2 regions of the Halobacillus naozhouensis genome follow, and region 2 is predicted to be linked to the other one. Evidence: a T-box and tRNA genes for the amino acid it is inferred to sense, from the RefSeq annotation. Region 2 holds a T-box; the other holds one or more tRNA genes.

Region 1 (11,405 bases), 1.6 Mb from region 2:
GGGACGCAGGAGGATAAGGAGAGCGCACCATTGGATGTGTGCGTCCAAGCAGTAAGACGGTCGAGGCAGGTAAATCCACTCGGCAACGTCAAGCTGTGATGGGGAGGGAACTAAAGTACCGAAGCTCCTGATTTCACACTGCCAAGAAAATCCTCTAGTGAGGAAAGAGGCGCCCGTACCGCAAACCAACACAGGTAGGCGAGGAGAGAATCCTAAGGTGAGCGGGAGAACTCTCGTTAAGGAACTCGGCAAAATGACCCCGTAACTTCGGGAGAAGGGGTGCTCCTCTGCCGAGGAGCCGCAGTGAAAAGGCCCAAGCGACTGTTTACCAAAAACACAGGTCTCTGCGAAGCCGTAAGGCGAAGTATAGGGGCTGACACCTGCCCGGTGCTGGAAGGTTAAGGGGATGCGTTAGCGCTTTTGGCGCGAAGCGTTGAACCGAAGCCCCAGTAAACGGCGGCCGTAACTATAACGGTCCTAAGGTAGCGAAATTCCTTGTCGGGTAAGTTCCGACCCGCACGAAAGGTGCAACGACTTGGGCACTGTCTCAACGAGAGACCCGGTGAAATTATACTATGCGTGAAGATGCGCATTACCCGCGACAGGACGGAAAGACCCCGTGGAGCTTTACTGTAGCCTGATATTGAATGTTGGTACAGCTTGTACAGGATAGGTGGGAGCCTGAGAAACCGGAGCGCTAGCTTCGGTGGAGGCGCTGGTGGGATACCACCCTGGCTGTACGGACATTCTAACCCAGGACCGTGATCCGGTTCGGAGACAGTGTCAGGTGGGCAGTTTGACTGGGGCGGTCGCCTCCTAAAGAGTAACGGAGGCGCCCAAAGGTTCCCTCAGAATGGTTGGAAATCATTCGCAGAGTGTAAAGGCACAAGGGAGCTTGACTGCGAGACTTACAAGTCGAGCAGGGACGAAAGTCGGGCTTAGTGATCCGGCGGTACCGTATGGAAGGGCCGTCGCTCAACGGATAAAAGCTACCCCGGGGATAACAGGCTTATCTCCCCCAAGAGTCCACATCGACGGGGAGGTTTGGCACCTCGATGTCGGCTCATCGCATCCTGGGGCTGTAGTCGGTCCCAAGGGTTGGGCTGTTCGCCCATTAAAGCGGTACGCGAGCTGGGTTCAGAACGTCGTGAGACAGTTCGGTCCCTATCCGTCGTGGGCGTTGGAAATCTGAAAGGAGCTGTCCTTAGTACGAGAGGACCGGGATGGACACACCGCTGGTGTACCAGTTGTTCCGCCAGGAGCATGGCTGGGTAGCTACGTGTGGACGGGATAAGTGCTGAAAGCATCTAAGCATGAAGCCCCCCTTGAGATGAGATTTCCCCTTACGCCAAGTAAGTAAGATTCCTCAGAGACGATGAGGTCGATAGGTCCGAGGTGGAAGCGTGGTGACACGTGGAGCTGACGGATACTAATCAATCGATGACTTAACTATATCAAAAAGCGGAGACGACCTTTATGGGAGTCAAAGCTAGATTATTAAACGTAAACATGATGTTTGTCTTGCCCCTCTTATCCAGTTTTGAAGGTTTTCAAAAAAAACCTTGAAATTTTCCTTCAAGGATCATATAATATATCTTGTCCTTGAAAATAATAAGGTTTGGTGGTGACGGCGAAGAGGTCACACCTGTTCCCATGCCGAACACAGCAGTTAAGCTCTTCAGCGCCGATGGTAGTCGGGTTGATCCCCGTGAGAGTAGGACACTGCCAAGCCTTATTACATAATCCGGAGGATTAGCTCAGCTGGGAGAGCACTTGCCTTACAAGCAAGGGGTCGCAGGTTCGAGCCCTGCATCCTCCACCATTCATCGCCGGCCTAGCTCAACTGGCAGAGCAACTGATTTGTAATCAGTAGGTTGGGGGTTCAAGTCCTCTGGCCGGCACCATTGATACAACGTTATTTGATTCACTTTTGATCAAGAGCCATTAGCTCAGCTGGTAGAGCATCTGACTTTTAATCAGAGGGTCGGAGGTTCGAGCCCTCCATGGCTCACCATTTTTTAGCGGGTGTGGTGGAATTGGCAGACACGCTAGATTTAGGATCTAGTGCTTCACGGCGTGGGGGTTCAAGTCCCTCCACCCGCATTATACGCGGAAGTAGTTCAGTGGTAGAACACCACCTTGCCAAGGTGGGGGTCGCGGGTTCGAATCCCGTCTTCCGCTCCATTATTACTTAAATGAGAAATCAGAGACCTAGAAAGCTTGTCAAGCCGGGGTGGCGGAATTGGCAGACGCACAGGACTTAAAATCCTGCGGTAGGTTACTACCGTGCCGGTTCGAGTCCGGCCCTCGGCACCATAATAATATATGCGCCCGTAGCTCAATTGGATAGAGCGTCTGACTACGGATCAGAAGGTTAGGGGTTCGACTCCTCTCGGGCGCGCCATTTTTCTTACGGGAAGTAGCTCAGCTTGGTAGAGCACTTGGTTTGGGACCAAGGGGTCGCAGGTTCGAATCCTGTCTTCCCGACCATCTCTAACCAATTTAACGGGGCCTTAGCTCAGCTGGGAGAGCGCCTGCTTTGCACGCAGGAGGTCAGCGGTTCGATCCCGCTAGGCTCCACCATTTTGATCTTTGAAAACTGAACGAACCAACCAGTACGTCAACACATTCTTTCTATTATATAGAGGGAATACAAACAAGCACATTCGGTGTGCAAAGAGTCAAAGGATCTTCAACTAGGTTCGCAACGTCCTGTTGCAACGTTGAAGGCAGTGCATGCGTGCACAAGCAAACTTAACTTTTATGGAGAGTTTGATCCTGGCTCAGGACGAACGCTGGCGGCGTGCCTAATACATGCAAGTCGAGCGCAGGAAGCAGGCAGATCCCCTTCGGGGGTGATGCCTGTGGAATGAGCGGCGGACGGGTGAGTAACACGTGGGCAACCTGCCTGTAAGATCGGAATAACTCCGGGAAACCGGGGCTAATGCCGGGTAATCTTTTCCCTCGCATGAGGGAGAAGTAAAAGATGGCCTTTGGCTATCACTTACAGATGGGCCCGCGGCGCATTAGCTAGTTGGTGAGGTAATAGCTCACCAAGGCGACGATGCGTAGCCGACCTGAGAGGGTGATCGGCCACACTGGGACTGAGACACGGCCCAGACTCCTACGGGAGGCAGCAGTAGGGAATCTTCCGCAATGGACGAAAGTCTGACGGAGCAACGCCGCGTGAACGATGAAGGTCTTCGGATCGTAAAGTTCTGTTGTTAGGGAAGAACAAGTACCGCGCGAATAGAGCGGTACCTTGACGGTACCTAACGAGGAAGCCCCGGCTAACTACGTGCCAGCAGCCGCGGTAATACGTAGGGGGCAAGCGTTGTCCGGAATTATTGGGCGTAAAGCGCGCGCAGGCGGTTTCTTAAGTCTGATGTGAAAGCCCACGGCTCAACCGTGGAGGGTCATTGGAAACTGGGGAACTTGAGGACAGAAGAGGAGAGTGGAATTCCACGTGTAGCGGTGAAATGCGTAGATATGTGGAGGAACACCAGTGGCGAAGGCGACTCTCTGGTCTGTTTCTGACGCTGAGGTGCGAGGGTAGCAAACAGGATTAGATACCCTGGTAGTCCACGCCGTAAACGATGAGTGCTAGGTGTTAGGGGGCTTCCACCCCTTAGTGCTGAAGTTAACGCATTAAGCACTCCGCCTGGGGAGTACGGCCGCAAGGCTGAAACTCAAAGGAATTGACGGGGGCCCGCACAAGCGGTGGAGCATGTGGTTTAATTCGAAGCAACGCGAAGAACCTTACCAGGTCTTGACATCCTTGGACCACCCTAGAGATAGGGTTTTCCCTTCGGGGACCAAGTGACAGGTGGTGCATGGTTGTCGTCAGCTCGTGTCGTGAGATGTTGGGTTAAGTCCCGCAACGAGCGCAACCCCTAATCTTAGTTGCCAGCATTCAGTTGGGCACTCTAAGGTGACTGCCGGTGACAAACCGGAGGAAGGCGGGGATGACGTCAAATCATCATGCCCCTTATGACCTGGGCTACACACGTGCTACAATGGATGGTACAAAGGGCAGCGAAGCCGCAAGGTGTAGCAAATCCCATAAAACCATTCTCAGTTCGGATTGCAGGCTGCAACTCGCCTGCATGAAGCCGGAATCGCTAGTAATCGCGGATCAGCATGCCGCGGTGAATACGTTCCCGGGCCTTGTACACACCGCCCGTCACACCACGAGAGTTGGCAACACCCGAAGTCGGTGAGGTAACACATTATGTGAGCCAGCCGCCGAAGGTGGGGCCAATGATTGGGGTGAAGTCGTAACAAGGTAGCCGTATCGGAAGGTGCGGCTGGATCACCTCCTTTCTAAGGAACTATGGAAGGCGGACACAACCTTCGGGTTGATGGATGCTGATCCATACGGAAGACGCACTGGTTGGTTGTTCAGTTTTGAGAGATCAAACGATCTTCTCAATGTGAACCTTGAAAACTGGATAAGATATTTCAGAACGTGTTTGATCGCAAGATCAACACGGGATGACAAGACATCAAACATCAATTTTTAAACGTCTTTTCACAGATAGTTAAGTGAATAAGGGCGCACGGTGGATGCCTTGGTACTAGGAGCCGATGAAGGACGGGACTAACACCGATATGCTTTGGGAAGCCGTAAGTAGGCTGTGCACCGAAGATTTCCGAATGGGGAAACCCCCTGCTCGTAATGGAGTAGGATCGTTTACTGAATTCATAGGTAAACGAAGGCAGACCCGGGGAACTGAAACATCTCAGTACCCGGAGGAAGAGAAAGCAAACGCGATTTCCCGAGTAGCGGCGAGCGAAACGGAATCAGCCCAAACCAGAAAGCTTGCTTTCTGGGGTTGTAGGACACTCCATTGGAGTTACCAAAAAAGAAGATAGATGAATCGATCTGGAACGATCAGCCAGAGCGGGTAAGAGCCCTGTAATCGACATCTTCTTTTCTCCGGAGTGGATCCTGAGTACGGCGGAACACGAGGAATTCCGTCGGAATCCGGGAGGACCATCTCCCAAGGCTAAATACTCCCTAGTGACCGATAGTGAACCAGTACCGTGAGGGAAAGGTGAAAAGCACCCCGGAAGGGGAGTGAAAGAGAACCTGAAACCGTGTGCCTACAAGTAGTCGGAGCCCATTGATGGGTGACGGCGTGCCTTTTGTAGAATGAACCGGCGAGTTACGACTGTATGCAAGGTTAAGCATCAGAAGCGGAGCCGCAGCGAAAGCGAGTCTGAACAGGGCGCGTGAGTATGCGGTCGTAGACCCGAAACCGTGTGATCTACCCATGTCCAGGGTGAAGGTCAGGTAACACTGACTGGAGGCCCGAACCCACGCAAGTTGAAAATTGCGGGGATGAGGTGTGGGTAGGGGTGAAATGCCAATCGAACACGGAGATAGCTGGTTCTCTCCGAAATAGCTTTAGGGCTAGCCTCAGAATAGAAAGTCTTGGAGGTAGAGCACTGATTGGACGAGGGGCCCCTACCGGGTTACCGAATTCAGTCAAACTCCGAATGCCAACGACTTTGTTCTGGGAGTCAGACCATGGGTGATAAGGTTCATGGTCGAGAGGGAAACAGCCCAGACCGCCAGCTAAGGTCCCTAAGTGTGTGTTAAGTGGAAAAGGATGTGGAGTTGCTTAGACAACCAGGATGTTGGCTTAGAAGCAGCCATCATTGAAAGAGTGCGTAATAGCTCACTGGTCGAGTGACTCTGCGCCGAAAATGTACCGGGGCTAAACACACCACCGAAGCTGCGGATTGATCCGAACGGATCAGTGGTAGGAGAGCGTTCTAAGGGCTGCGAAGTCAGACCGTAAGGACTGGTGGAGCGCTTAGAAGTGAGAATGCCGGTATGAGTAGCGAAAAAAGAGTGAGAATCTCTTTCACCGAAAGCCCAAGGTTTCCTGAGGAAGGCTCGTCCTCTCAGGGTTAGTCGGGACCTAAGCCGAGGCCGAAAGGCGTAGGCGATGGACAACAGGTTGATATTCCTGTACCGCCTCCTTTCCGTTTGAACGACGGGGGGACGCAGGAGGATAAGGAGAGCGCACCATTGGATGTGTGCGTCCAAGCAGTAAGACGGTCGAGGCAGGTAAATCCACTCGGCAACGTCAAGCTGTGATGGGGAGGGAACTAAAGTACCGAAGCTCCTGATTTCACACTGCCAAGAAAATCCTCTAGTGAGGAAAGAGGCGCCCGTACCGCAAACCAACACAGGTAGGCGAGGAGAGAATCCTAAGGTGAGCGGGAGAACTCTCGTTAAGGAACTCGGCAAAATGACCCCGTAACTTCGGGAGAAGGGGTGCTCCTCTGCCGAGGAGCCGCAGTGAAAAGGCCCAAGCGACTGTTTACCAAAAACACAGGTCTCTGCGAAGCCGTAAGGCGAAGTATAGGGGCTGACACCTGCCCGGTGCTGGAAGGTTAAGGGGATGCGTTAGCGCTTTTGGCGCGAAGCGTTGAACCGAAGCCCCAGTAAACGGCGGCCGTAACTATAACGGTCCTAAGGTAGCGAAATTCCTTGTCGGGTAAGTTCCGACCCGCACGAAAGGTGCAACGACTTGGGCACTGTCTCAACGAGAGACCCGGTGAAATTATACTATGCGTGAAGATGCGCATTACCCGCGACAGGACGGAAAGACCCCGTGGAGCTTTACTGTAGCCTGATATTGAATGTTGGTACAGCTTGTACAGGATAGGTGGGAGCCTGAGAAACCGGAGCGCTAGCTTCGGTGGAGGCGCTGGTGGGATACCACCCTGGCTGTACGGACATTCTAACCCAGGACCGTGATCCGGTTCGGAGACAGTGTCAGGTGGGCAGTTTGACTGGGGCGGTCGCCTCCTAAAGAGTAACGGAGGCGCCCAAAGGTTCCCTCAGAATGGTTGGAAATCATTCGCAGAGTGTAAAGGCACAAGGGAGCTTGACTGCGAGACTTACAAGTCGAGCAGGGACGAAAGTCGGGCTTAGTGATCCGGCGGTACCGTATGGAAGGGCCGTCGCTCAACGGATAAAAGCTACCCCGGGGATAACAGGCTTATCTCCCCCAAGAGTCCACATCGACGGGGAGGTTTGGCACCTCGATGTCGGCTCATCGCATCCTGGGGCTGTAGTCGGTCCCAAGGGTTGGGCTGTTCGCCCATTAAAGCGGTACGCGAGCTGGGTTCAGAACGTCGTGAGACAGTTCGGTCCCTATCCGTCGTGGGCGTTGGAAATCTGAAAGGAGCTGTCCTTAGTACGAGAGGACCGGGATGGACACACCGCTGGTGTACCAGTTGTTCCGCCAGGAGCATGGCTGGGTAGCTACGTGTGGACGGGATAAGTGCTGAAAGCATCTAAGCATGAAGCCCCCCTTGAGATGAGATTTCCCCTTACGCCAAGTAAGTAAGATTCCTCAGAGACGATGAGGTCGATAGGTCCGAGGTGGAAGCGTGGTGACACGTGGAGCTGACGGATACTAATCAATCGATGACTTAACTATATCAAAAAGCGGAGACGACCTTTATGGGAGTCAAAGCTAGATTATTAAACGTAAACATGATGTTTGTCTTGCCCCTCTTATCCAGTTTTGAAGGTTCGCCCTTCCTAACAGAATGATGTGGTGGCGACAGCGAAGAGGTCACACCTGTTCCCATGCCGAACACAGCAGTTAAGCTCTTCAGCGCCGATGGTAGTCGGGTCGATCCCCGTGAGAGTAGGACGCGGCCACATTATTATATAGTAAAAAACCGGAAGCATATGCTTCCGGTTTTTTACTATATAATAATAACGATCCTTTATTCCTGACCAAGGAAGGTGGAATCTGAATGGATGAGTTTGTTATATTTAATGAACATTTGGAAACATTTTTTATACGTTTATTAATAGCATTGCTCTTATCAGGTGTTATTGGTTTTGAAAGAGAATTGAAAAATCACTCAGCAGGATTTCGTACGCATATATTAGTTGGGATCGGTTCGTGCCTCATGATGCTTTTATCCCTGTATGGATTTGAACACTTTATAAACAACTACGATAATGTACGTTTTGATCCTTCACGAATCCCTTCATATGTTATTAGCGGGATTGGGTTTCTGGGGGCAGGCACAATAATTGTGAATGGGATGACGATAAGAGGATTAACAACAGCTGCTTCTATTTGGACTGTTGCGGGACTGGGCCTGGTAGTTGGTGCTGGAATGTACGATGTGGCCATGCTTGCTACTATTTTAGTTTTGCTGAGCTTAATCTTTTTGAACAATTTAGAGAAAAAGTATTTTAGCAGTTATTTTAAAAATTCCTATGTACTTATTACCGATGAACGGATAGAGACTGGTAAATTGCTTGCTGTCTTTGATGATGAGGATATTGAATTGCAAAGTGTGGAAATTGAAAATTTGAATAATCGTACTAAAAGCATACTCATACACATTAACAAAGGCCAGGAATTTAATGACGCTGCACTAATTGAACGACTCTCAAACGTAGAAAATGTAATACAGGTCAAACAGAAAAGATAAGAAAACTATACGACAAAATCGTATAGTTTTTTTGGTTTTAAGCTCCCTTTAATTAGGGAATGATTACAGATATAACAAAACATTTTATTTGCGTATATGTACAAATTGAGTATAATAAAATTATAGTCAAAGATAGTCAAAGTCAAATGAGGAGGAGGGAAAATGCGGAATATATCCGACATCATAGAAGAATATTTAAAGAATGTTATAGACAGTAATGAGAAGAAAGCTATTGAAATCAAGCGAAGCGAAATCGCTGACAGATTTCAATGTGTACCTTCCCAAATAAATTATGTGATTAAAACACGGTTCACTGTGGAAAAAGGTTATATAGTTGAAAGTAAGCGTGGAGGCGGAGGCTATATTCGCATTAGGCGTGTTCAACATCGATCAGAAGCACAGATGATCGAAGACCTTATCCACCTTATCCACCCTAAGGTTTCACAATCTGTAGCGGTCGATATTATCGAAAGATTACTCGAAAATCACAGCATCACAGGTCGCGAAGCTCGTATGATGGTAAGTGTAATGGACCGTGAAATACTCGCTTTTCCCCTTCCTCTAAGGGACGAGATCCGTTCAAGAATTTTAACGGCTATGCTGTTTACCCTTAAGTACAAAAGCTGAAATAGGAGGGAGAGAATGTTATGGAATGCCAACGATGCCATAACCGTCCTGCCACTGTTCATTTGACACAGTTATTAAATGGTGAAAAGACCGAAATCCATGTTTGTGAACAATGCGCGAAGGAAAAAGGATATATGCATGACCATGAAGAAAACTTTATATTGAACGACTTGTTAACTGGACTCTTTAATTTCGAAACAAAACACTCGTTGAAAGGTCATCCCCATAGTGCTCCGTCACCTAAGGAACAACTCAAATGCCCTAATTGCGGTTTGACATTTCAAGAGTTCGCAAAGGCAGGGAAGTTTGGCTGTGCTGAATGTTATAAAACATTTGATGACAAGTTAAATCCTATTTTAAGAAGGGTTCATAGTGGCAATACGCGTCATGATGGTAAAATTCCTAGACGTGAAGGAGGCAACTTGCATCTTAAACGTCAGATGGATGAATATAAATCTGATTTGCAACGCTTAATCGAACAAGAAGAATTTGAGGAAGCTGCCAAAGTTAGGGATGAAATCCGCTCCTTAGATAGCCAACTCCATCAAAGAGGGGAGGAGGACTGATGTCATTACAGCAATTTATGAACGAGGCGATTAGTCCATGGATGAAGGAAGACGGACCAGATAGTGATATCGTGTTAAGCAGTCGCATACGTTTGGCACGTAACTTTTCTAACACCCCTTTTCCAACGATTTCTTCAGAGGAACAGCTGGAAAAAGTTTTAACCTTCTTTAACAATGAGTTTCAGGATCAATCTTTTCGGGATTATAAACAATTTGAAGTTGTTAAAATGAATGAATTGCAACCAATTGAGAAAAGAGTGTTAGTGGAAAAACACCTAATCAGTCCGCACTTAACAGAGAATTCAGCCCATTCGGCTTCGCTGATTTCTCAAAACGAACAAGTATCGATCATGATCAACGAAGAGGATCATATTCGCATCCAGTTATACTTCCCTGGTTTCCAACTAGACAGGGCGCTGGAGCAGGCTTCACAGCTTGATGATTGGCTTGAGGAAAAGATTGATTACGCTTTTGACGAGAAACGAGGGTATTTAACGGCATGCCCGACGAATGTAGGCACTGGAATGAGAGCCTCGGTGATGATGCACCTGCCTGCTCTTGCTATGACCCAGCAGATTAATCGCATGACCCCCGCAATTAATCAACTTGGTTTAGTTGTTCGGGGTATTTACGGGGAAGGTAGTGAAGCAGTAGGTAATATTTTTCAAATATCAAACCAGATCACTCTAGGGAAATCTGAGGAAGATATTGTAGAGGACCTTCATAGTGTAGTCAAACAGCTGATTGATCAAGAACGAAGGGCCAGGCAAGCACTGCTGCACCGTTCAGGTATCCAAATTGAAGACCGAATTTTTCGTTCATATGGTGTTTTAAAACACAGTCGAATCATAGAGTCTAAAGAGGCTGCTAAATGTTTATCAGATCTTAGACTTGGTATTGATCTTGGATTTATTGATCATGTACCACAAACCATTTTAAATGAATTGATGGTATTAACGCAGCCTGGATTTTTGCAGCAATACGCAAAGGAAACTTTATCCCCATCCGAGCGGGATGTCAGAAGAGCATCATTAATTCGAGAAAGACTTCAGTTAGAAAATAAAGAATAAATGCAAGGAGGTTGTATCCATGATGTTTGGACGTTTTACAGAGCGCGCACAAAAAGTACTTGCCTTAGCACAAGAGGAGGCCGTTCGATTAGGTCACAACAATATTGGAACAGAGCATATTTTATTAGGATTAGTAAGTGAAGGAGAAGGGATTGCTGCTAAGTCACTAACAGCGTTGGGACTTGAGGCAAGCAAGATTCAACAAGAAGTAGAAAAATTAATCGGCAAGGGTGAGAAAGTATCCCAAACGATTCACTATACTCCAAGAGCGAAAAAGGTCATTGAGTTATCAATGGACGAAGCACGCAAACTTGGTCATTCTTATGTGGGTACAGAACACATCCTTCTTGGTCTAATTCGCGAAGGTGAAGGTGTAGCAGCTCGTGTATTAAACAATTTAGGTGTGAGTCTTAATAAAGCACGTCAGCAGGTCCTTCAGCTGCTAGGAAATAATGAGTCAACAGGCGGGCAAAATCGCCGTGGCGGCGGTGGCGGATCACAGTCAGCCAATGCAAATACTCCGACGCTTGATTCCCTTGCCCGAGACTTAACAGCGATAGCAAAAGAGGGGAATATAGACCCAGTCATCGGACGAAGCAAGGAAATAGAGCGTGTGATTCAAGTGCTAAGCCGCCGTACAAAAAATAATCCGGTACTCGTA
Region 2 (11,405 bases):
AAGGTGGTATAGGGAATTTCAACATAATATTCAACAAGCCTTTGTCAAAATTAATGAATTTCCAGAAGTTCCTTTGCTGATTATGCAAGCAGGAGAAGATCTGATGGTTGACGCAGAGAAAACAAAAGAATGGTTTCATAGCGTCGATCTTTCTGAGAAAACATATAAAGAGTGGCCGGGGCTTTATCATGAGATTTTTAATGAACCGGAATGGAAACAAGTTTACACATATACCAGCCATTTTATTCACCAACAACTATCTAACCTACATCATAAGGAGGGATGACTTGTGGCTCCTCAAGTCCCTGCGAATGCTTTGCATCTAATGGCTAGAGTGTACAAGGATATTTTCCCGAGAGTACACACAGAGCTGAATCAATGGATTAGTAAGGCAAAAGATATACCAAATTCTGAGTTAAGAGATCAGGCATTAGCCAGTATCGAATCAAAAACTTTTCATTGTGAGGGCGGTGGGATATACGCCCTGTTAGCTAGAGACAAATGGAAAGAGTCGATCCGTTTTATCGTGGCTTATCAAACGATTAGTGACTATTTAGATAATTTGTGTGATCGAAGTACTTCAATGGATCCGAAAGATTTCAGGATGCTTCATCAGGCAATGATTGATGCGCTAACACCAGATAATGAAATAAAAGATTATTATTACTATCGTGAAGATAAAAATGATGGCGGATATTTAGGCGATCTTGTGCAAACTTGTCAGTCTGTGCTGCGTAACGCGAAAGACTACGTCGGAGTATATGAACATACCTTGAAACTTGGAGGGCTTTATAGTGATCTTCAAGTACATAAGCATGTGATTGAAGAGGAGCGTATACCGCGTTTGAAAAACTGGTTTAAGGATCACCAGAAGCACTGGCCGAATTTAGAGTGGTTTGAATTCTCTGCTTGTACGGGTTCTACATTGGGGATTTTCTGCCTGATTTCCTATACATTAGGCGGGGAAATGACAGACAGTCTGGCTAACCAAATTGAGAAAAGCTACTTTCCGTTTATGCAGGGCCTTCATATTCTGCTCGATTATTATATTGATCAGCAGGAAGATGAAGAAGAGGGGGATTTAAATTTCTGTTCCTATTATGATCATGAAGAACAAATGAAACAACGATTTGTTTTTTTCGTGAAGCAAACGAATCAGGAAGTCCAAAAGCTGCCTGATGCTGCTTTTCATCAAATGATCCATGAAGGATTAGTAGGCATGTACCTCGCTGATCGGAAGGTAAGCAATATTCAACATGCAAAAGGCTTTGTGAGGGAATTATTAAAGGTAAGTGGAGTAAAAGCGACTTTCTTTTATATTAATACGAAAATGTATCACAAATTAAAGCCTGGTAAACCGTTATAGGGTACCAGGCTATTTCTTTTCGATGGCTAGAATAAACGGCGGTTGATTTCGTTGATTGATAAATCCATACTGCAGCACATTGTATTGACGCTGATCCAAATGGCTTACATAGTCGAGTAATGCTGTTTTCTCCTCTTCGCCACCCGGATGACCATAATAAACCACCAGTACAACCAGCCCTCCTTTTTGGAGATAGGAGAGAATGCTTTGAATGGAAGAAAGAGTGTGATTGGCTTCAGTAATAACGGACTTATCACTGCCAGGTAAATAACCAAGGTTAAAAATTGCCGCTTTAAGACGTGTGAGATGTTCGATAGGAATGTGTTGTTCAATAGTAGCGTGGCTATCATGAATCAGTGTGGTCTGCTCGATTGCCTGATGGTCGATCAGCCGCTGTTTGGTATTGAAGATGGCTTCATCCTGGATATCAAATCCATATATGTGTCCGGTTTCACCAACGAGCTGGCTGATTAATAGAGTATCATGTCCATTACCGCACGTCCCGTCTATGGCGATATCCCCCATTGTTAGCACATCTGTCATCAATTCATGAGCGTAATGCAGGACTCTTTTAAGGGTCATGTTTAGATGCCTTCTTTCTAAGCGTGTCTTGTTCAATGTATAGCAAAAGTATTGTAGCATGTTTTGGTTTAAATTTAAATTTTGAAACGAATCCATTTGAGTTATCATGATAAGTGACCAAAATAAAATTGTTTAAAATAGATTAGATTGGAGGTCTTTCATTGGAGGAGTGGGGGTTACAGCGCACATATAGGAAAAGATTCGACATGTAAGCCCATTTTGAAAAATAGGCTTACACCTTTTATTTTTTAGGCTGTTTACTAGATGAAGATTTTTGCTTGTTTTTGATTGTATCAAAGGCTTTTTTAGCATAACGTTTAGTTTGTTCAGGGTTTTGTTTTGCATAATCCGTTGCCTTTTTAAATAATTTTCGTACCATGGGCACCCTCCATTAGGTAATAGTTTGATGTAACTATCTAGATACCCAGTATAAACGTTTACTAAACATTATAGGGAGTAAGCTTGACAAAGCTATCACCATTCATTACTATACGAATATATATAATAAACGTGGAAGAGGACTAGTAGTAAAGTTTCAAGCATAAGAGAGGCAGCGGTCGGTGTAAGCTGTCCTTGACCTTTATGAACTCGCCTTGGATGTTGAAGGAGCGAACAAGTCAGTAGTTCCTTCCGGCTCTATCACCGTTATCGATGTCAAGTGAGCGTATGATAACGTTAATTTGGGTGGTACCGCGGGAGATAAGTCTCTCGTCCCTTTGAATATAAGGGACGAGAGACTTTTTTATATAGCAAAAGTAAGAAGGAGGAACAGTATGGCTTTTGATCATAAGAAAATTGAAAAGAAATGGCAGAAATACTGGGTAGATAATAAAGTTTTTAAAACAGACAATGATTCGGAAAAAGAGAAGTTTTATGCGCTGGATATGTTCCCTTATCCATCAGGTGCTGGTCTTCATGTCGGTCATCCTGAAGGCTATACAGCAACAGATATTCTTTCAAGAATGAAGCGTATGCAGGGATATGAAGTGCTGCACCCAATTGGCTGGGATGCTTTTGGGCTCCCTGCTGAACAATATGCCCTGGACACTGGGAATGACCCTCGGGAATTTACAAAACATAATATTGATACTTTTCGCAGGCAAATCCAGGAACTAGGCTTCTCTTATGATTGGGACAGGGAAGTTAATACGACCGATCCCGACTATTATAAATGGACACAATGGATTTTTCTTAAACTATATGAAAAAGGACTTGCTTATATTGATGAGGTAGCCGTGAACTGGTGCCCCGCACTAGGTACGGTACTTGCCAATGAGGAAGTAATCGACGGCAAAAGTGAGCGTGGAGGCCATCCTGTTGAACGCAGACCTATGAAACAGTGGATGCTTAAAATTACTGCCTATGCAGACCGGCTTCTTGATGATCTTGAAGAATTAGATTGGCCTGAAAGCATTAAAGATATGCAGCGAAACTGGATCGGCAAATCAGAAGGTGCGGAAGTAAGCTTCGATATCGCCGGTCACGGAACTTCTTTTGGCGTATTTACTACGAGACCTGATACACTTTTTGGAGCGACCTATGCTGTGCTGGCGCCTGAGCATCCACTAGTGGATGTAATTGTGACAGATGAACAACAAGAAGCTGTGAAGGATTACATCGATCAAGCACAGAAGAAAAGTGATCTTGAGCGAACAGACTTGGCCAAAAATAAATCAGGTGTATTTACCGGGGCTTATGCTGTCAACCCGATTGATGGTAATAAATTGCCGATATGGGTAGCTGATTATGTGCTGATGAGTTATGGTAGCGGCGCAATCATGGCGGTCCCGGCCCATGATGAACGTGATTATGAATTTGCTACAAAGTATGATCTTCCAATTATCGAAGTAGTTGAAGGCGGGGATATTGAAGAAGAGCCGTACACGGGTGATGGAAAACATGTGAACTCTGATTTCTTAAATGGATTAGATAAAGAAGAAGCGATTAAGAAATCAATTAACTGGCTGGAGAAAAATGAAAAAGGCACGAAGAAAACGACTTACCGGCTCCGTGACTGGTTATTCAGCCGTCAGAGATATTGGGGAGAACCGATTCCTATTATCCATTGGGAGGATGGAACGACTTCACCTGTTCCGGAAGATCAACTTCCTGTAACGCTGCCAATAACTACGGAAATCAAACCTTCAGGCACGGGGGAATCGCCATTAGCCAATATTAGTGAATGGGTGAATGTGGTTGACCCGGAAACAGGCATGAAGGGGCGCCGTGAAACGAATACAATGCCGCAGTGGGCGGGCAGCTGCTGGTATTACCTTCGATACATTGACGCTCATAACGACGGGGTGTTTGCCGATTTCGAAAAATTAAAGAAATGGCTGCCTGTCGACGTCTATATTGGAGGAGCAGAGCACGCAGTTCTACACTTGCTATATGCACGCTTCTGGCATAAAGTGCTTTATGACATTGGTGCTGTTCCCACAAAAGAACCTTTCCAAAAATTGTTTAACCAAGGGATGATTCTTGGTGAAGGTAACGAGAAAATGAGTAAATCTAAAGGAAATGTAGTGAACCCGGACGATATTGTTTATAGTCACGGCGCGGATACACTAAGGTTATATGAAATGTTTATGGGTCCTCTTGACGCTTCGGTTGCCTGGTCTACGAATGGGCTTGATGGAGCAAGACGTTTTCTAGACCGTGTGTGGAGATTGTTTGTGGTCGACGGACAACTTTCGAAAGCTGTTAAAGAAAATAGTGCTGATATGTCATTGGAGAAGACGTATCATGAAACTGTCCAAAGGGTAAGTGAAAACTTCCAGGAGCTACGCTTTAACACAGGGATTTCCCAAATGATGGTTTTCATTAATGAAGGTTATAAAGCGAACGAGATTCCTAAAGAATTTGCTGAAGGGTTTGTCAAGTTGTTATCCCCTGTAGCCCCTCACTTGGCTGAAGAACTATGGGAGAAACTTGAGCACAAGGAAACAATCAGCTACCAGGAATGGCCGACTTTCGATGAATCGAAGCTCGTAGAAAATGAGGTGGAGATTGTAATCCAGGTCATGGGAAAAGTACGGGCCAAGATGATGATTAATGTAGATGCTTCAAAAGAGGATTTGGAAAAAGCTGCGTTAGAGAATGAACAAGTGCAAGAATGGCTGGAGGGGAAAACAGTTCGTAAGGTAATTGCTGTGCCAGGTAAACTGGTAAACATTGTAGCCAACTAATTATATAGGAGAGAGGACGTCATTCTTTCGAAGGCGTCCTTTTTTTAGGCATACGAAAGCGACATCCAGCTCCAGCGCGCAAGACTAGTCAATTGTCTCCGTGGCTCCGCATTGAAGGTGGCACACGCCCTCGCTCGTAGTGGTTAGTTCGGTCTTAGACGAACTTCCTCTGTCTTGTCTATCGAACGCTTGTGCTTTTGAACAGTAACATTGAGTTCAAATTCTTGACTTCAATATGTAGACTAATACAATATGAATCACAGATAACTTTAAGGAGGAGATCTCTGATGAGCAATATTCCTGAAATCACTGCAGACGAACTGCAAGAGGCTCTTGATAGTAACAAGGAGTTCACCGTTATAGATGTAAGGGAAGATGAAGAAGTAGAACAGGGTGTAATTCCTACTGCCAACCACATTCCGCTAGGTCATATACCAGAAGCTGTTGGCAACCTAGACCCAAGAAAAGAATATATCATGGTTTGCCGCTCTGGAAGAAGAAGCATGAATGCCTCTGAATTTTTAAAGGAAAATGGATTTGAACAGGTCCACAATCTTAAAGGCGGTATGCTTGCCTGGAATGGTGAGCTCGTTTTTTAAGGTAATAGAGGAAACATTGTATGGAACTTATCTTAATTTTAATAATTGTAATCGTACTAATACTTTTCCTGAAAAATGCAGCAGACCATAAGTCGCTTACTTATATTGGGGATGAACAGATTTCTATAAAGGAGTACTGTATCATAGACATCCGAGATTATATATCGGCTTCACATTCTCCATACCCAGGGTCTGAAAATATCCCCCTTAGCTATCTATCTCGTGAGCTTAAAGAGCGTATGGACTGTGAAAAGAATATTTTACTGATCACCGATGATAAACGCGGTGCAAAAATGGCAGCCAAAATCATTAGAAAGAAATGGAAAAGCTCTATTTATTATATAAAGTCAGCCTGAAAAACTACACTTATCCTGGGTGTGGTTTTTTTAAAATAGTCATTGACAATTTATTTCATAACATATAGAGTATTTAGTGTTGCTTTTAAAATACAAATAGTTACAATTTGATTGGTGATTCGAAAAATCTATTGAACTATTGACAATCTTTTAGGCTTTATGCTAGAATTAATTTACGTCGCATCAATCCATTGCGAATACCTATTAATGCAACTGATATTTCATAAAGAAAGTTGTTGACTTCAACTCTTTTACCATGTTACATTAATTAGGTCGCTGTTTTGAAGCGGCACTCAACATTTTGATCTTTGAAAACTGAACGAACCAACCAGTACGTCAATACATTCTTTCTATTATATAGAGGGAATACAAACAAGCACATTCGGTGTGCAAAGAGTCAAAGGATCTTCAAATAGGTTCGCAACGTCCTGTTGCAACGTTGAAGGCAGTGCATCCGTGCACAAGCAAACTTAACTTTTATGGAGAGTTTGATCCTGGCTCAGGACGAACGCTGGCGGCGTGCCTAATACATGCAAGTCGAGCGCAGGAAGCAGGCAGATCCCCTTCGGGGGTGATGCCTGTGGAATGAGCGGCGGACGGGTGAGTAACACGTGGGCAACCTGCCTGTAAGATCGGAATAACTCCGGGAAACCGGGGCTAATGCCGGGTAATCTTTTCCCTCGCATGAGGGAGAAGTAAAAGATGGCCTTTGGCTATCACTTACAGATGGGCCCGCGGCGCATTAGCTAGTTGGTGAGGTAATAGCTCACCAAGGCGACGATGCGTAGCCGACCTGAGAGGGTGATCGGCCACACTGGGACTGAGACACGGCCCAGACTCCTACGGGAGGCAGCAGTAGGGAATCTTCCGCAATGGACGAAAGTCTGACGGAGCAACGCCGCGTGAACGATGAAGGTCTTCGGATCGTAAAGTTCTGTTGTTAGGGAAGAACAAGTACCGTGCGAATAGAGCGGTACCTTGACGGTACCTAACGAGGAAGCCCCGGCTAACTACGTGCCAGCAGCCGCGGTAATACGTAGGGGGCAAGCGTTGTCCGGAATTATTGGGCGTAAAGCGCGCGCAGGCGGTTTCTTAAGTCTGATGTGAAAGCCCACGGCTCAACCGTGGAGGGTCATTGGAAACTGGGGAACTTGAGGACAGAAGAGGAGAGTGGAATTCCACGTGTAGCGGTGAAATGCGTAGATATGTGGAGGAACACCAGTGGCGAAGGCGACTCTCTGGTCTGTTTCTGACGCTGAGGTGCGAAAGCGTGGGTAGCAAACAGGATTAGATACCCTGGTAGTCCACGCCGTAAACGATGAGTGCTAGGTGTTAGGGGGCTTCCACCCCTTAGTGCTGAAGTTAACGCATTAAGCACTCCGCCTGGGGAGTACGGCCGCAAGGCTGAAACTCAAAGGAATTGACGGGGGCCCGCACAAGCGGTGGAGCATGTGGTTTAATTCGAAGCAACGCGAAGAACCTTACCAGGTCTTGACATCCTTGGACCACCCTAGAGATAGGGTTTTCCCTTCGGGGACCAAGTGACAGGTGGTGCATGGTTGTCGTCAGCTCGTGTCGTGAGATGTTGGGTTAAGTCCCGCAACGAGCGCAACCCCTAATCTTAGTTGCCAGCATTTAGTTGGGCACTCTAAGGTGACTGCCGGTGACAAACCGGAGGAAGGTGGGGATGACGTCAAATCATCATGCCCCTTATGACCTGGGCTACACACGTGCTACAATGGATGGTACAAAGGGCAGCGAAGCCGCAAGGTGTAGCAAATCCCATAAAACCATTCTCAGTTCGGATTGCAGGCTGCAACTCGCCTGCATGAAGCCGGAATCGCTAGTAATCGCGGATCAGCATGCCGCGGTGAATACGTTCCCGGGCCTTGTACACACCGCCCGTCACACCACGAGAGTTGGCAACACCCGAAGTCGGTGAGGTAACACATTATGTGAGCCAGCCGCCGAAGGTGGGGCCAATGATTGGGGTGAAGTCGTAACAAGGTAGCCGTATCGGAAGGTGCGGCTGGATCACCTCCTTTCTAAGGAACTATGGAAGGCGGACACAACCTTCGGGTTGATGGATGCTGATCCATACGGAAGACGCACTGGTTGGTTGTTCAGTTTTGAGAGATCAAACGATCTTCTCAATGTGAACCTTGAAAACTGGATAAGATATTTCAGAACGTGTTTGATCGCAAGATCAACACGGGATGACAAGACATCAAACATCAATTTTCAAACGTCTTTTCACAGATAGTTAAGTGAATAAGGGCGCACGGTGGATGCCTTGGTACTAGGAGCCGATGAAGGACGGGACTAACACCGATATGCTTTGGGAAGCCGTAAGTAGGCTGTGCACCGAAGATTTCCGAATGGGGAAACCCCCTGCTCGTAATGGAGTAGGATCGTTTACTGAATTCATAGGTAAACGAAGGCAGACTCGGGGAACTGAAACATCTCAGTACCCGGAGGAAGAGAAAGCAAACGCGATTTCCCGAGTAGCGGCGAGCGAAACGGAATCAGCCCAAACCAGAAAGCTTGCTTTCTGGGGTTGTAGGACACTCCATTGGAGTTACCAAAAAAGAAGATAGATGAATCGATCTGGAACGATCAGCCAGAGCGGGTAAGAGCCCTGTAATCGACATCTTCTTTTCTCCGGAGTGGATCCTGAGTACGGCGGAACACGAGGAATTCCGTCGGAATCCGGGAGGACCATCTCCCAAGGCTAAATACTCCCTAGTGACCGATAGTGAACCAGTACCGTGAGGGAAAGGTGAAAAGCACCCCGGAAGGGGAGTGAAAGAGAACCTGAAACCGTGTGCCTACAAGTAGTCGGAGCCCATTGATGGGTGACGGCGTGCCTTTTGTAGAATGAACCGGCGAGTTACGACTGTATGCAAGGTTAAGCATCAGAAGCGGAGCCGCAGCGAAAGCGAGTCTGAACAGGGCGCGTGAGTATGCGGTCGTAGACCCGAAACCGTGTGATCTACCCATGTCCAGGGTGAAGGTCAGGTAACACTGACTGGAGGCCCGAACCCACGCAAGTTGAAAATTGCGGGGATGAGGTGTGGGTAGGGGTGAAATGCCAATCGAACACGGAGATAGCTGGTTCTCTCCGAAATAGCTTTAGGGCTAGCCTCAGAATAGAAAGTCTTGGAGGTAGAGCACTGATTGGACGAGGGGCCCCTACCGGGTTACCGAATTCAGTCAAACTCCGAATGCCAACGACTTTGTTCTGGGAGTCAGACCATGGGTGATAAGGTTCATGGTCGAGAGGGAAACAGCCCAGACCGCCAGCTAAGGTCCCTAAGTGTGTGTTAAGTGGAAAAGGATGTGGAGTTGCTTAGACAACCAGGATGTTGGCTTAGAAGCAGCCATCATTGAAAGAGTGCGTAATAGCTCACTGGTCGAGTGACTCTGCGCCGAAAATGTACCGGGGCTAAACACACCACCGAAGCTGCGGATTGATCCGAACGGATCAGTGGTAGGAGAGCGTTCTAAGGGCTGCGAAGTCAGACCGTAAGGACTGGTGGAGCGCTTAGAAGTGAGAATGCCGGTATGAGTAGCGAAAAAAGAGTGAGAATCTCTTTCACCGAAAGCCCAAGGTTTCCTGAGGAAGGCTCGTCCTCTCAGGGTTAGTCGGGACCTAAGCCGAGGCCGAAAGGCGTAGGCGATGGACAACAGGTTGATATTCCTGTACCGCCTCCTTTCCGTTTGAACGACGGGGGGACGCAGGAGGATAAGGAGAGCGCACCATTGGATGTGTGCGTCCAAGCAGTAAGACGGTCGAGGCAGGTAAATCCACTCGGCAACGTCAAGCTGTGATGGGGAGGGAACTAAAGTACCGAAGCTCCTGATTTCACACTGCCAAGAAAATCCTCTAGTGAGGAAAGAGGCGCCCGTACCGCAAACCAACACAGGTAGGCGAGGAGAGAATCCTAAGGTGAGCGGGAGAACTCTCGTTAAGGAACTCGGCAAAATGACCCCGTAACTTCGGGAGAAGGGGTGCTCCTCTGCCGAGGAGCCGCAGTGAAAAGGCCCAAGCGACTGTTTACCAAAAACACAGGTCTCTGCGAAGCCGTAAGGCGAAGTATAGGGGCTGACACCTGCCCGGTGCTGGAAGGTTAAGGGGATGCGTTAGCGCTTTTGGCGCGAAGCGTTGAACCGAAGCCCCAGTAAACGGCGGCCGTAACTATAACGGTCCTAAGGTAGCGAAATTCCTTGTCGGGTAAGTTCCGACCCGCACGAAAGGTGCAACGACTTGGGCACTGTCTCAACGAGAGACCCGGTGAAATTATACTATGCGTGAAGATGCGCATTACCCGCGACAGGACGGAAAGACCCCGTGGAGCTTTACTGTAGCCTGATATTGAATGTTGGTACAGCTTGTACAGGATAGGTGGGAGCCTGAGAAACCGGAGCGCTAGCTTCGGTGGAGGCGCTGGTGGGATACCACCCTGGCTGTACGGACATTCTAACCCAGGACCGTGATCCGGTTCGGAGACAGTGTCAGGTGGGCAGTTTGACTGGGGCGGTCGCCTCCTAAAGAGTAACGGAGGCGCCCAAAGGTTCCCTCAGAATGGTTGGAAATCATTCGCAGAGTGTAAAGGCACAAGGGAGCTTGACTGCGAGACTTACAAGTCGAGCAGGGACGAAAGTCGGGCTTAGTGATCCGGCGGTACCGTATGGAAGGGCCGTCGCTCAACGGATAAAAGCTACCCCGGGGATAACAGGCTTATCTCCCCCAAGAGTCCACATCGACGGGGAGGTTTGGCACCTCGATGTCGGCTCATCGCATCCTGGGGCTGTAGTCGGTCCCAAGGGTTGGGCTGTTCGCCCATTAAAGCGGTACGCGAGCTGGGTTCAGAACGTCGTGAGACAGTTCGGTCCCTATCCGTCGTGGGCGTTGGAAATCTGAAAGGAGCTGTCCTTAGTACGAGAGGACCGGGATGGACACACCGCTGGTGTACCAGTTGTTCCGCCAGGAGCATGGCTGGGTAGCTACGTGTGGACGGGATAAGTGCTGAAAGCATCTAAGCATGAAGCCCCCCTTGAGATGAGATTTCCCCTTACGCCAAGTAAGTAAGATTCCTCAGAGACGATGAGGTCGATAGGTCCGAGGTGGAAGCGTGGTGACACGTGGAGCTGACGGATACTAATCAATCGATGACTTAACTATATCAAAAAGCGGAGACGACCGTTTATGGGAGTCAAAGCTAGATTATTAACGTAAACATGATGTTTGTCTTGCCCCTCTTATCCAGTTTTGAAGGTTCACCCTTCCTAACAGAATGATGTGGTGGCGACA

The links. The T-box of region 2 lies ahead of leuS (leucine--tRNA ligase). A T-box ahead of a tRNA ligase gene usually reads a tRNA of that ligase, here a tRNA-Leu.
Region 1: it has a tRNA-Leu gene. The T-box ahead of leuS (leucine--tRNA ligase) is inferred to sense a tRNA for this amino acid. The anticodon was not compared.

The regions. Positions count from the first base shown of each region.
Region 1 is NZ_CP121671.1:113,880-125,284, forward strand. It holds rRNA gene P9989_RS00630 (23S ribosomal RNA) at 1-1,453, shown strand, start outside; rRNA gene rrf (5S ribosomal RNA) at 1,618-1,731, shown strand; tRNA gene P9989_RS00640 (tRNA-Val) at 1,747-1,822, shown strand; tRNA gene P9989_RS00645 (tRNA-Thr) at 1,829-1,904, shown strand; tRNA gene P9989_RS00650 (tRNA-Lys) at 1,939-2,014, shown strand; tRNA gene P9989_RS00655 (tRNA-Leu) at 2,022-2,103, shown strand; tRNA gene P9989_RS00660 (tRNA-Gly) at 2,110-2,184, shown strand; tRNA gene P9989_RS00665 (tRNA-Leu) at 2,228-2,316, shown strand; tRNA gene P9989_RS00670 (tRNA-Arg) at 2,328-2,404, shown strand; tRNA gene P9989_RS00675 (tRNA-Pro) at 2,414-2,490, shown strand; tRNA gene P9989_RS00680 (tRNA-Ala) at 2,508-2,583, shown strand; rRNA gene P9989_RS00685 (16S ribosomal RNA) at 2,761-4,323, shown strand; rRNA gene P9989_RS00690 (23S ribosomal RNA) at 4,540-7,463, shown strand; rRNA gene rrf (5S ribosomal RNA) at 7,580-7,693, shown strand; gene P9989_RS00700 (MgtC/SapB family protein) at 7,789-8,481, shown strand; gene P9989_RS00705 (CtsR family transcriptional regulator) at 8,644-9,108, shown strand; gene mcsA (protein-arginine kinase activator protein McsA) at 9,129-9,674, shown strand; gene mcsB (protein-arginine kinase McsB) at 9,674-10,744, shown strand; gene clpC (ATP-dependent protease ATP-binding subunit ClpC) at 10,764-11,405, shown strand, end outside.
Region 2 is NZ_CP121671.1:2,724,784-2,736,188, reverse strand. It holds gene P9989_RS14335 (alpha/beta hydrolase) at 1-286, shown strand, start outside; gene P9989_RS14330 (tetraprenyl-beta-curcumene synthase family protein) at 290-1,366, shown strand; gene mnmM (tRNA 5-(aminomethyl)-2-thiouridylate-methyltransferase MnmM) at 1,376-1,948, opposite strand; gene P9989_RS14320 (hypothetical protein) at 2,190-2,327, opposite strand; T-box leader at 2,451-2,667, shown strand; gene leuS (leucine--tRNA ligase) at 2,722-5,136, shown strand; gene P9989_RS14310 (rhodanese-like domain-containing protein) at 5,424-5,735, shown strand; gene P9989_RS14305 (rhodanese-like domain-containing protein) at 5,756-6,091, shown strand; rRNA gene P9989_RS14300 (16S ribosomal RNA) at 6,568-8,136, shown strand; rRNA gene P9989_RS14295 (23S ribosomal RNA) at 8,353-11,276, shown strand; rRNA gene rrf (5S ribosomal RNA) at 11,393-11,405, shown strand, end outside.